One region of the Buttiauxella cochleicola genome, then DNA from elsewhere that is predicted to be linked to it. Evidence: predicted binding sites of a transcription regulator. Region 1 holds the regulator's gene; each other region holds the start of a gene.
The links. The regulator PurR, encoded in region 1, represses purine synthesis genes. The targets are predictions, from matches to a motif close to CANGCAAACGTTTGCNTG.
Positions count from the first base shown of each region.

Region 1 (3,142 bases):
TCAAACCTATGTCACTAACCTGAACAATCTGGTTAAGGGCACCGCGTTTGAAGGTAAAACTCTCGAAGAGATCGTTCGTACTTCCGAAGGTGGCGTGTTTAACAACGCAGCTCAGGTTTGGAACCACACCTTCTATTGGAATTGCCTGGCACCAAATGCAGGCGGTGAACCAACTGGGGAGCTTCTGGAAGCCATTAATAAGTCGTTTGGGAGCTTTGCTGAGTTTAAACAGCAGTTCACTGATGCGGCTATTAAAAACTTTGGCGCTGGCTGGACCTGGCTTGTCAAACAAGAAGATGGCGCTCTGGCGATTGTCTCTACCTCAAACGCGGGTACCCCATTAACAACAGCGGCAACACCGTTATTGACTGTGGATGTGTGGGAACATGCGTACTACATCGACTACCGCAATGCTCGTGCTGGCTATCTTGAGCATTTCTGGGCGTTGGTGAACTGGGAGTTTGTTGCTAAGAATCTGGCAGCATAAAACCAAAAAGATATGGGCCGCGATTGCGGCCCATTTTAATCAGAGCGATGTATCAATGCAGTACGGCGGTTAACGCGCCACACACAATCAGAGCCAAAACAACAACCGTGGTCATGATTGAAAATTTCAGATCGGTACTCATTAGCAAACTCCTTTTATTACCCTACAATCGGTGTGTCGGATTGATTTTCCCACAATCAGACATAAAAATCCCCCTGGTTTTAACCTGATATCGCTTTTCCCTCTTTCACTTTTCTCCAGGATAGGCCAAAATCCCACGCTAATTTGTTGCGTACCATCTATTCAACGCCCTCCTCCCGTTTTATGTCGCAATCCCGGCATACCTGCAACCTTAACGTTGCCTCAGGAGTTAGCGTACGCAAACGTTTAACACATTGGTTATCAGGGGTTTACGATATGGCCCGGAGTGAAATTTAATGGCGACAATCAAGGACGTAGCGAAGCTCGCAAACGTTTCCACTACAACCGTATCACATGTGATTAACAAGACCCGTTTTGTGGCGGAAGAAACACGCAATGCGGTCTGGGCAGCAATTAAACAATTGCATTATTCGCCTAGCGCCGTCGCACGTAGCTTGAAAGTTAATCACACCAAAACGATTGGTTTGCTAGCCACTTCTAGCGAAGCACCCTATTTTGCCGAGATAATCGAAGCTGTCGAAAATAGCTGCTTTGAAAAAGGCTACACCCTGATTTTGGGTAATGCGCACAATAATTTCGAAAAACAGCGCGCCTATTTATCCATGATGGCGCAAAAACGCGTCGATGGGCTGTTGGTGATGTGTTCTGAATACCCGGAATCATTACTGACTATGCTTGAAGAGTATCGTCACATCCCAATGGTTGTGATGGACTGGGGCGAAGCCCGCGCGGATTTCACCGACTCCGTTGTCGATAATGCCTTCCACGGTGGCTATCTGGCTGGCCGTTATTTGATTGAGCGTGGTCACCGCGAAATTGGTGCAATTCCCGGTCAAATGGAACGTAATACCGGTGGCGGCCGCCATGCTGGTTTTATGAAAGCGCTGGAAGAGGCTGGTATCGCTATTCCTGAGAACTGGATTGTGCAGGGTGACTTTGAACCTGAGTCAGGCTACCGCGCCATGCAGCAGATAATTGGGCAGTCCCATCGCCCTACCGCGATATTCTGCGGCGGTGACATTATGGCGATGGGCGCAATTTGTGCTGCTGATGAAATGGGTTTACGCGTGCCGCAAGATATTTCCATTATCGGCTACGACAACGTGCGTAACGCGCGTTACTTCTCACCGGCATTGACCACCATTCATCAGCCGAAGGATTCACTGGGTGAAACAGCATTCAATATGCTGCTGGATAGAATCGTCAATAAACGCGAAGAGTCGCAGTCGATTGAAGTACATCCACGCTTAATTGAACGCCGTTCAGTGGCAGATGGTCCATTCCGCGATTATCGTCGCTAAAAACAGTCAATGGAGCCTGCCTAAGCAGGCTCCTGCAACCACTCCTGATTCATCGTCTCACTATCCCCCAAATACTCCAACAACCAGGCCAAAGCTGGCGAAGCATCATTTTGCCGCCATGTCAGGCAACATGCCGCGTCCGGGAATGGGTTATCGAGCGTCAGCTCACTCCACTGCCCCGAAGCTAACCACGGCTTTGCTATATGCAGCGGCACCATACCAATACATAAACCCGCGCTAAGACAATCAGAGCCAGATTCCCAGTCTGGAACCACAACTCGACGCTGATTATCCAAAAGCCAGGTAATGCGCTTCGGTAGCGAGCGGGAAGTATCTTCCAGTACTAACGACGGCCAGGCCCGTAGATCATCATCACTTAAGGTTCCGCCCTGCTGTGCCAGCGGGTGATTTGATGACACCACACAGCGCCAACTCAACGTCCCCATATCGCGGAACGCATAACGCCCCCCGACGGGAATAGCTTGTGTCGCACCAATCGCGACTTCAACTCGCCCATCAGCCAGCGCATCCCACACGCCGTTAAACACTTCCTGGAAGATACGCAGTTCGATATCCGGAAAATGACGATAAAAATCCAACACTAACTGACGTGTTCGTTCAGGTTTAACGATGTTATCGACTGCAATCGCCAGGTGCCCGCGCCATCCATTTGCGATCTGTTGACACTGCTGCCGTGTCGTCATCATTTTTTTGATAACAGAACGGCCTTCTTTCAGGAAAAAGACGCCAGCGGGGGTTAATTCAACATCACGATGGCGACGTTCGAATAACGGAACCGCTAACCAATCTTCCAGTTGCCGTACCGTATAGCTGATAGCTGACGGAACGCGGTGCAACTCTTGTGCTGCACCACTGAAGCTGCCATTGCGCGCTACCGCATCTATCACTTCCAGCGAATATTCTGACCACATTTCTCTGCTCACAAATTTTTTGAACGCAACCTACAAATATTAGCGTTTCACAAGCCTATTTGCACTCCGTACACTCTTGCAGCGATCAACCTGCAAGATAAAACAAGAGAAAATTATGCAACCATCAAAAGGATTTCTTATCTGGCTGGCTGGATTAAGTGTTCTGGGCTTCCTTGCCACAGACATGTATCTGCCTGCTTTCGCTGCCATTCAGCAAGATTTACAGACCGATGCCTCCGCCGTCAGTGCGAGCCTGAGCC
Region 1 covers NZ_JAJSOU010000001.1:180,678-183,819, reverse strand. Annotated here, with positions in the region: gene sodB (superoxide dismutase [Fe]) at 1-487, shown strand, start outside; gene cydH (cytochrome bd-I oxidase subunit CydH) at 540-629, opposite strand; gene purR (HTH-type transcriptional repressor PurR) at 925-1,950, shown strand; gene punR (DNA-binding transcriptional activator PunR) at 1,971-2,882, opposite strand; gene punC (purine nucleoside transporter PunC) at 2,998-3,142, shown strand, end outside.

Region 2 (3,142 bases), on a different contig from region 1:
TCAGCGTTGATAGTGACGCTTTCGCCACCCAACACTTTCTCTTTCGGTTTGTCGCTGATATTGCCATTGACCAGCACACGCTGATCAAGAATCCATTCTTTTATACGCGAACGTGAATAATCCGGGAACAATTCGGCCAAAGCTTGATCTAAGCGTTGACCGAGTTGAGATTCGGACACAGTTGCGGTGAGTTGTACTAGTTGTGCCATAGACAGCTTCTTCGTTAACGTTGGGTTTTACGGCAATGCCGTTTAATATAGTGTGCTATTGTAGCTGGTCTTTATCGGGAGCTGGTACTGCGAGCCTCCCGGATAACATTCTGAGGAAAGTCAAAACGTCATGACGCGTATGAAATATCTGGTGGCAGCAGCCACGTTGAGCCTGGCTTTGGCTGGTTGCTCCAGTTCCAAGGATGAGGTTCCTGATAATCCACCTTCTGAGATCTATGCGACTGCGCAGCAAAAGTTGCAGGACGGTAACTTTAAAGCGGCGATAACGCAACTGGAAGCGCTGGATAACCGTTATCCGTTCGGGCCTTACTCGCAGCAAGTGCAGTTAGATCTTATTTACGCTTACTATAAGAACGCTGATTTGCCACTGGCTCAGGCAGCGATTGACCGCTTTATGCGTCTTAATCCAACCCATCCAAACATTGACTACGTACTTTACATGCGTGGTCTGACGGACATGGCGTTGGATGATAGCGCATTACAAGGCTTCTTTGGCGTCGATCGTTCAGACCGAGATCCAGCTCATGCGCGTGATGCTTTCAACGATTTCTCTAAGCTGGTTCGCGGTTATCCGAACAGCCAGTATGTCACCGATGCCACCAAGCGTCTGGTGTTCCTGAAAGATCGTTTAGCGAAATATGAGCTTTCAGTGGCGCAATACTACACTAAACGCGGCGCGTGGGTTGCAGTAGTTAACCGTGTCGAAGGAATGTTGCGTGATTTCCCTGATACTCAGGCCACGCGTGATGGTCTGAAATTGATGGAAAATGCTTACCGTGAAATGCAAATGCCAGCCCAGGCTGACAAAGTTGCAAAAATTATCGCGGCTAATAGCAGCAACACCTGATTCACCAATTTATCAAAACAAAATGGCAGCCATATGGCTGCCATTTTTATTGCCTGAAATACGTAAACTGAAACGGTTTAGCGTCAGGTCATCCAATCAAATATGGACGCTATTTTTCACTTCCACAAGCTTTAAAAACAGAGATCCTGTCCTGTCTCACAAAAAGGGTTTACTGACAAAAAGTGACAAAATAATGTGACTTTCATCACACATTTTGACATTCAGAAAGGTATGCTGGAGTTACCAAGACGGGAATGACAAGAGGTAACTTTATGACAATGAACATTACCAGCAAACAAATGGAAATCACCCCAGCTATTCGTCAGCACGTCGCAGACCGTCTAACAAAACTGGACAAGTGGCAAACTCATCTAATTAATCCACACATTGTTTTGTCCAAAGAACCGAAAGGTTTCGTGGCTGATGCCACCATTAATACGCCAAATGGCCAGCTCGTAGCGAGCGCCAAACACGATGATATGTATACGGCTATCAACGATTTGATCAACAAACTGGAGCGGCAGTTGAATAAAGTGCAACACAAGGGTGAAGCGCGTCGCACAGCAGGTTCAGTGAAAGACGTTGCTATCGCGGAAGTTGAAGAAGAGTAATCAATTTAGCCTTATCAACCATAACAACGCGCCTCCGGGCGCGTTTTTTATTGACAGAGCGAAAACAGACCGGGTACCTTACTTGTCTGACTAATCAGGAACCAACTATGAAATTATTTCCGTTTTTCTTCGCATTCTTTTTTACCTTCCCCTGAATGGGAGGCAATTCGTCGTGTGATAAAGAATGCGAAGACGAACAAACAAGCCTCCCGAAACCCGGGAGGCTTTTTTTATGGAATTCGAAAAGGTAGCGATATGAGTGAGACAAACCCATTGCTGGCACTGCGCGATAAAATTAGCGCCCTGGATGTAAAACTGCTGGCATTGCTGGCAGAGCGTCGCTTATTAGCTGTAGAAGTAGGCAAAGCTAAGCTTGCCACTCACCGCCCGGTGCGAGATATAGACCGCGAGCGGGACCTACTCGAGCGTCTGATTGCACTGGGTAAAACCCATAATCTGGATGCTCATTACATAACTCGCCTGTTCCAGCTAATTATTGAAGACTCCGTCCTGACCCAGCAAACGTTATTGCAGCAGCACCTTAATAAAACGAATCCACAATCAGCACGAATTGCATTCCTTGGCCCAAAAGGTTCTTACTCTCACCTTGCCGCTCGCCAGTATGCCGCCCGACACTTTGAACAATTTATTGAAAGCGGCTGTGCAAAGTTTCACGATATCTTTAATCAAGTCGAAACTGGTCAAGCAGATTACGCAGTCGTGCCGCTAGAGAACACCAGTTCTGGAGCAATTAACGATGTCTATGATTTGTTGCAGCACACCAGTTTATCCATCGTTGCCGAGATGACTGTGCCTATCGATCACTGCGTGTTGGTTAAAGGCACTACTGATTTAGACACTATCCACACTGTGTATAGCCATCCGCAGCCTTTCCAGCAATGTAGCCAGTTCATCAATCGCTACCCAAACTGGAAAATTGAATATTGTGAGAGTACTTCTGCAGCCATGGAGAAGGTTGCTCAGGCGAACTCACCTCATGTCGCGGCATTAGGTAGCGAAGCAGGTGGCGCGCTGTATGGCTTACAAGTTCTGGAACGTAACCTGGCAAATCAGACGCAAAACATTACTCGTTTCATCGTCCTGGCTCGCAAAGCTGTTGAAGTGACTGACCAGGTTCCAGCTAAAACAACATTGCTGATGGCAACGGGTCAGCAAGCTGGTGCACTTGTAGAAGCGCTTCTGGTTCTGCGTAATCACAATCTGATTATGACAAAACTGGAATCTCGGCCGATTAACGGTAACCCGTGGGAAGAGATGTTTTATCTGGATGTTCAGGCAAACCTGAACGATGAAGCAATGCATAAAGCCCTTCGCGAGCTTGGCGAAATCACCCGCTCGATGAAAGTACTTGGCTGTTATCCAAGTGAGAACGTGGTACCTGTCGACCCGGCGTAATACTGGCAGTAAGCCAGCGTTATGCTGGCTTACTGATT
Region 2 covers NZ_JAJSOU010000030.1:4,466-7,607, forward strand. Annotated here, with positions in the region: gene rluD (23S rRNA pseudouridine(1911/1915/1917) synthase RluD) at 1-209, opposite strand, end outside; gene bamD (outer membrane protein assembly factor BamD) at 340-1,077, shown strand; gene raiA (ribosome-associated translation inhibitor RaiA) at 1,350-1,688, shown strand; Phe leader region at 1,795-1,922, shown strand; gene pheL (pheA operon leader peptide PheL) at 1,796-1,843, shown strand; gene pheA (bifunctional chorismate mutase/prephenate dehydratase) at 1,944-3,104, shown strand; gene LVQ79_RS22365 (SMP-30/gluconolactonase/LRE family protein) at 3,134-3,142, opposite strand, start outside.
Region 2: a site for PurR is predicted at 1,235-1,252, ahead of raiA (ribosome-associated translation inhibitor RaiA). Genes of this name have one in related genera too.

Region 3 (3,142 bases), on a different contig from region 1:
AATATGCTGACCGCGCTGCGTGATGAACTAGATGGCTGCATTGGTTGCGGTTGTTTATCGGGTGCTGACTGCCCGCTGCGAAACCCAGGCGATAAACTCGGTGAAGAGGGTACGGGCGCTCGTTTACTGGAAGATGATTAACCTCAATAGCAGGCAAAACTAAAGCGCCCAACTTCGGCGCTTTAGTTTATTACCCGGTCTTTGTCTTTCAATCTATCCCGCTTTTCGCAAGGAGGGTTTCCCCCGACATCAGCGTCCCTCAATCACACATTCTCAGGAGGTTCCGGATTGCGCTGACAACTTAAGTGTAGCCAGGCTCAGTCAGGTTTCAAGGCAAAACAGCATGTTTTTTGAACAATTCTAATACTGCAGACTTCTCAACGTTTCCTATAGTTAACGCATCTTGCTAAACAGAAGGTTACCTCATGCTTATCGTTCATCACCTTAATAACTCCCGCTCGCAGCGTATTTTATGGATGCTTGAAGAGCTTCAGGTGCCGTACCAAATTGTGCGCTACCAACGCGAACCGACCATGCTTGCGCCCGACTCGTTAAAAGCCGTGCACCCGCTGGGGAAATCGCCGGTGGTGGAAGATAACGGCAACATCATCGCGGAATCTGGGGCCATCATCGAATATTTGCAAGAAACCTACGATCCCGAAAGTCGCCTCAAACCGATTTCCTGCGAGGACAAACTGCGTTATCGCTTCTGGCTGCATTACGCCGAAGGATCGTTGATGCCGTTATTAATGATGAAACTGGTATTTGGCAGCCTGGGCAAAGCGCCGGTGCCGTGGTTACTGCGTCCGGTGGGAAATTTATTAGGGCAGGGTGTGCAAAAAGCGTATCTCAATAAACAGATTTTGACGCATGCGCGTTACCTCGAAGATTGCCTGCAACAAACGCCGTGGTTTGCCGGGCAAGCGCTAAGTGCTGCAGATATTCAGATGAGTTTCCCTGTTATCGCTTTACTATCTCGCGGCGGTATAAACGATCTGCCGAATTTACAAAACTGGTATAACCAAATCCAAATCCGTCCGGCCTGGCAGAGAGCCATTCAGCAGGGCGGCCCGTTCGAAATACCTTAAGTACAGGTATCGAAAAATCCTATGAGCCAGGAAAATGCATTCCCCGTATCTTGCATCATTGTTGCTAAATTGCGCATCGACGATAACGTTTGCGCACGAGGTGGCGATATTTTAACCGGCTAACGCATTTTTCGGCAAAAAGCGGCAAAGTTCGGTTGAAAATCCATGTAAGAAGGCCGGATAATCGTTTGCCTTAATTTTGACACCCAGTTTGTATGCGTGGAGTTAAACGTTTGCTTTTTTTGTGACGCCCTTTTTTGTCATAAACGCAGCACAGGGATAAATTCGATTTAAAACGTTTAACTGGCAGTGGATTGTCCACCACGCATACCAACGTAATCATAAAAATCTCAGGGGATTTTTCACTATGTCTAATCATTCTCCGCGTGCAACCGGCGGCATTGACGCCTGGTTCAAAATATCTGCACGTGGCAGCACCGTTCGTCAGGAAGTTGTAGCGGGTTTAACCACCTTCCTCGCGATGGTGTACTCCGTGATCGTCGTACCGGGCATGCTCGGTAAAGCAGGTTTCCCGCCTGCGGCGGTCTTTGTGGCAACTTGCCTGGTAGCCGGTGTTGGCTCTCTTGTCATGGGCCTTTGGGCGAACCTGCCGCTGGCAATCGGTTGTGCCATTTCACTGACTGCGTTTACTGCATTCAGCCTGGTGCTCGGCCAACACATCAGCGTTCCGGTTGCTTTAGGCGCCGTGTTCCTGATGGGTGTGTTGTTCACCATCATCTCTGCAACCGGTATTCGTAGCTGGATTTTGCGTAACTTACCGATGGGTGTTGCGCATGGTACTGGTATCGGTATCGGCCTGTTCCTGCTGCTGATTGCCGCAAACGGTGTCGGCCTGGTAATTAAAAACCCACTTGATGGCTTGCCAGTTGCGCTCGGTCATTTCGATAGCTTCCCGGTTATTATGTCGCTGATTGGCCTTGCGGTGATCATCGGTCTGGAAAAACTGAAAGTCCCTGGCGGCATTCTGCTGACCATCATCGGTATTTCTGTTTTCGGCCTGATTTTTGACCCAAGCGTTCATTTCTCTGGCATTTTCGCTATGCCTTCGCTGAAAGATGAAGCGGGCAACTCGCTGATCGGTAGCCTGGATATCATGGGTGCGTTGAACCCAGTGGTGTTGCCAAGCGTTCTGGCGTTGGTAATGACTGCGGTATTCGATGCAACCGGCACTATCCGCGCCGTTGCGGGCCAGGCAAATCTGCTGGATAAAGACGGTCAAATCATCGATGGCGGCAAAGCGCTAACTACCGACTCCCTGAGCTCCGTGTTCTCAGGCCTGGTGGGTGCGGCTCCTGCTGCGGTTTACATTGAATCTGCGGCAGGTACTGCTGCAGGCGGTAAAACCGGCCTGACAGCAATCACCGTTGGTGTGCTGTTCCTGCTGATTCTGTTCCTCTCTCCGCTCTCTTATCTGGTTCCAGCATACGCAACCGCTCCGGCGCTGATGTATGTTGGTTTGCTGATGCTGAGCAACGTGGGCAAAATCGATTTTGAAGATTTTGTTGATGCCATGGCGGGCCTGATTACTGCGGTATTTATCGTGCTGACCTGTAACATCGTTACCGGCATCATGATTGGTTTCGCAACTCTGGTGATTGGCCGTATCGTCTCTGGTGAGTGGCGCAAGCTGAACATCGGAACCGTGGTTATCGCAATAGCTTTAGTCGCGTTCTATGCAGGCGGCTGGGCAATTTAATTTTACTCGTCATACTTCGAGCTGCAGGGTTGTTGGCTGCACTCGCGAACCCCAGTCACTTACTTTAGTAAGCTCCTGGGGATTCGCTCCTTTGCCGCCTACCTGCAACTCGAGTTATTTAGAGTAAAAACTCTGAATACTCGTCATACTTCGAGCTGCAGGATTGTTGGCTGCACTCGCGAACCCCAGTCACTTACTTTAGTAAGCTCCTGGGGATTCGCTCCTTTGCCGCCTACCTGCAACTCGAATTATTTAGAGTAAAAACTCTGAGTAATCCTCCCAAAACCACTTCAAGTTATTTCCTGTTTCCTTCGGGTATAAAAAGTTGTTTTACTAT
Region 3 covers NZ_JAJSOU010000009.1:70,476-73,617, forward strand. Annotated here, with positions in the region: gene soxR (redox-sensitive transcriptional activator SoxR) at 1-141, shown strand, start outside; gene LVQ79_RS13605 (glutathione S-transferase family protein) at 426-1,088, shown strand; gene LVQ79_RS13610 (NCS2 family permease) at 1,456-2,805, shown strand.
Region 3: a site for PurR is predicted at 1,167-1,184, ahead of LVQ79_RS13610 (NCS2 family permease). Genes of this name have one in related genera too.

Region 4 (3,142 bases), on a different contig from region 1:
CCCCGTTTAGCCAGGCGAAGATTTCCCTCGAAACGGCATTTTTTGAGGCGGCGCATAAGCTGACCGAACACCTGCTGGATCAGGGTTACAAAAATATCGGTTTTATTGGTGCGCACATGGACAATCGCCTGCAACGCCAGCAGCTGAATGGCTGGCATAAAGCGATGCTCAGCCGCTACCAGAACTCTGATCAGGTGATTACCACTCCGGAAGCCGCAAGCCTACAGTTCGGGCGTTATGCGTTGACCGAAATACTGCAACGCCAGCCGGAACTCGATGCTGTTATTTGCAGCCATGAAGACATTGCCCTTGGGATTATGTTTGAGTGCCAGCGCCGCTTGCTAAAAATTCCAGGTAACATTGCTGTCGCTTGTCTCGATGGCTCAGACAGTTGCGATCAAACGCACCCTACGCTGACTTCCATACGTATAGATTATAAAAAAATGGGCAAAGAGGCGGGTAAGATGCTGATTGAGTTGCTCAATAACGATGATGACGACGAGTTAGATGAAGCGCGCGTTGAACTATTCAGTTATCAGATTGAATTACGCCAAAGTACCTGAGTCATTGGGCGGATAAGCGTAATCGCTATCCGCCATCTTCGCTAACCCATAATATTCCAGCCTCGCGCGCGCCATAACTCCGGCAACTGCGCTAAATCGGTAAAGGTTGTCACTTTCGGGTGGTTAATCGGCTTGTTATGCGGGTCGGCACAGAAATAGAAAACTTCCATACCTGCAGCAATGCCTGAATGTGCACCAGCCATCGAATCATCCACCAGCACGCAGTTTTTCACATCAACACGCATGGCATCGGCTGCGTGGAACATCAGCGCCGGGTCCGGTTTCCACAACTGGATATCGTAGCCGCTAAACAGTTTGTCCGGGAAGTGATGGAGCATGCCGGTTTTGCCCAGCGAGTGCTGCATTTTGCTGACCGGGCCGTTGGAAACAATACACATCGGCACGTTGATTTGCGCAATCAGCTCGGTTGCTCCTTCAATCTCCACCAGTTCGCTGTCAAACAAGCGTGAAACTTCGGCGCGATAAATCGGCTCAAGTTCCTCTTTCGCCAGGTTCACTCCATATCGGGCATTGATCGTGTCGATGATCTCGTAGAGCTTGATACCCTTAAAGGTTTTATGAACCTCTTCGAGCGCAAGTTCGATGCCGTATTGCGCAAACATATGCACGTAGGCCTGGGAGCAAATCACTTCACTATCAACTAGCGTGCCATCGCAGTCGAAGAACACCGCATCTATCCGGGACATACTTCTTCCTTTTATTAAAGTGAAGGGCCATCTTACCCAATTTGCGCAATTTTTGCGGCACGCAATCGTTGCCGTATAAGAAAATTCAATGAAAAAAATCTGCGTTGGACATCATGTTTTGTCATTTTTGGTATAGGATAGCGACGGATTTTCCCTCTCAATGTTCGGAATTAAGACTAATGAGCCAACCACAATCTACTCCGGCCGCAAATCCGGGGCTGCTCGAGCGCGTGTTTAAACTGCGCGAACACGGCACCACGGCACGCACTGAAGTGATCGCCGGTCTTACGACCTTCCTGACGATGGTGTATATCGTTTTCGTCAACCCGCAGATCCTTGGCGCCGCTGGTATGGATACCCAGGCCGTTTTTGTCACCACCTGTTTGATTGCCGCATTAGGTAGCATCCTGATGGGTATTTTCGCCAACCTGCCAGTGGCACTGGCTCCGGCAATGGGCCTGAACGCGTTCTTCGCCTTCGTGGTGGTTGGCGCGATGGGGATCTCCTGGCAAATTGGGATGGGCGCCATTTTCTGGGGTGCTGTAGGCCTGCTGTTGCTGACCATTTTCCGCGTGCGCTACTGGATGATTGCCAATATCCCAATGAGCCTGCGCGTTGGTATCACCAGCGGTATTGGGCTATTCATCGGGATGATGGGCCTGAAAAACGCCGGTATTATCGTGGCGAACAAAGACACCCTGGTGACCATTGGTAACCTGACTTCGCACAGCGTACTGCTGGGCGCGCTGGGCTTCTTTATCATCGCTATTCTGGCATCACGTAACATTCATGCAGCTGTGCTGGTCTCAATCGTTGTGACTACTCTGCTGGGTTGGATGTTGGGCGATGTTCAATATAACGGCATTGTTTCTGCACCACCAAGCGTGCTTTCGGTTGTTGGTCAGGTTGATTTAGCCGGTTCGCTGAACATCGGTCTGGCGGGCGTTATCTTCTCCTTTATGCTGGTTAACCTGTTTGACTCATCCGGCACGCTGATTGGCGTGACAGATAAAGCAGGGCTTGCCGACGAAAAAGGGAAATTCCCACGCATGAAGCAGGCGCTGTACGTTGATAGCGTTTCATCTGTTGCGGGTGCGTTTATCGGGACATCTTCCGTTACCGCGTATATCGAAAGTTCTTCTGGCGTGTCGGTTGGCGGGCGTACTGGTCTGACGGCGGTGATCGTTGGTCTGCTGTTCCTGCTGGTAATCTTCCTGTCACCATTAGCGGGTATGGTTCCTGCGTATGCAGCAGCAGGCGCTCTGATTTACGTTGGCGTGTTGATGACATCCAGCCTGTCGCGCGTGAAATGGGATGACCTGACAGAAGCGGTTCCGGCGTTTATTACTGCGGTAATGATGCCATTTAGCTTCTCAATCACCGAAGGCATCGCGCTCGGCTTTATCTCTTACTGCGTGATGAAGCTCGGCACCGGTCGCTGGCGTGAAATCAGCCCATGCGTGATTGTTGTGGCGCTGATGTTTGTTCTGAAGATCGTGTTTATCGACGCACACTAATACCCGTCATACTTCAAGTTGCAGGTGCGTTGGCTGCGGCCGCGCGCCCCAGTCACATAGTTATCTATGTTCCTGGGGACTTACGGCCTGGCCGCCTTCCTGCAGCTCGAATTATTTTGGGTATTGGATGTACTATAAAATAGCCAGTTATTGCGACTGGCTATGATTCTCTCTGCGATACCTGCCCGGCGGCTGGTGGAATGTGCGGGTAAATATCCGCGTAAACGTCTGCTGCGAATCAAAACCATACTTCAAACTAATATCGTAAACCTTGTTATCGGTATCGCGTAAATCACGTGCCGCCAGCAGCAATTTGCGGTCGCGAATGTACTTCCCAAGACTCTCGCCTTTGTAC
Region 4 covers NZ_JAJSOU010000002.1:404,809-407,950, reverse strand. Annotated here, with positions in the region: gene LVQ79_RS04180 (LacI family DNA-binding transcriptional regulator) at 1-563, shown strand, start outside; gene yieH (6-phosphogluconate phosphatase) at 605-1,270, opposite strand; gene LVQ79_RS04170 (NCS2 family permease) at 1,450-2,787, shown strand; gene LVQ79_RS04165 (RamA family antibiotic efflux transcriptional regulator) at 2,935-3,142, opposite strand, start outside.
Region 4: a site for PurR is predicted at 1,329-1,346, ahead of LVQ79_RS04170 (NCS2 family permease). Genes of this name have one in related genera too.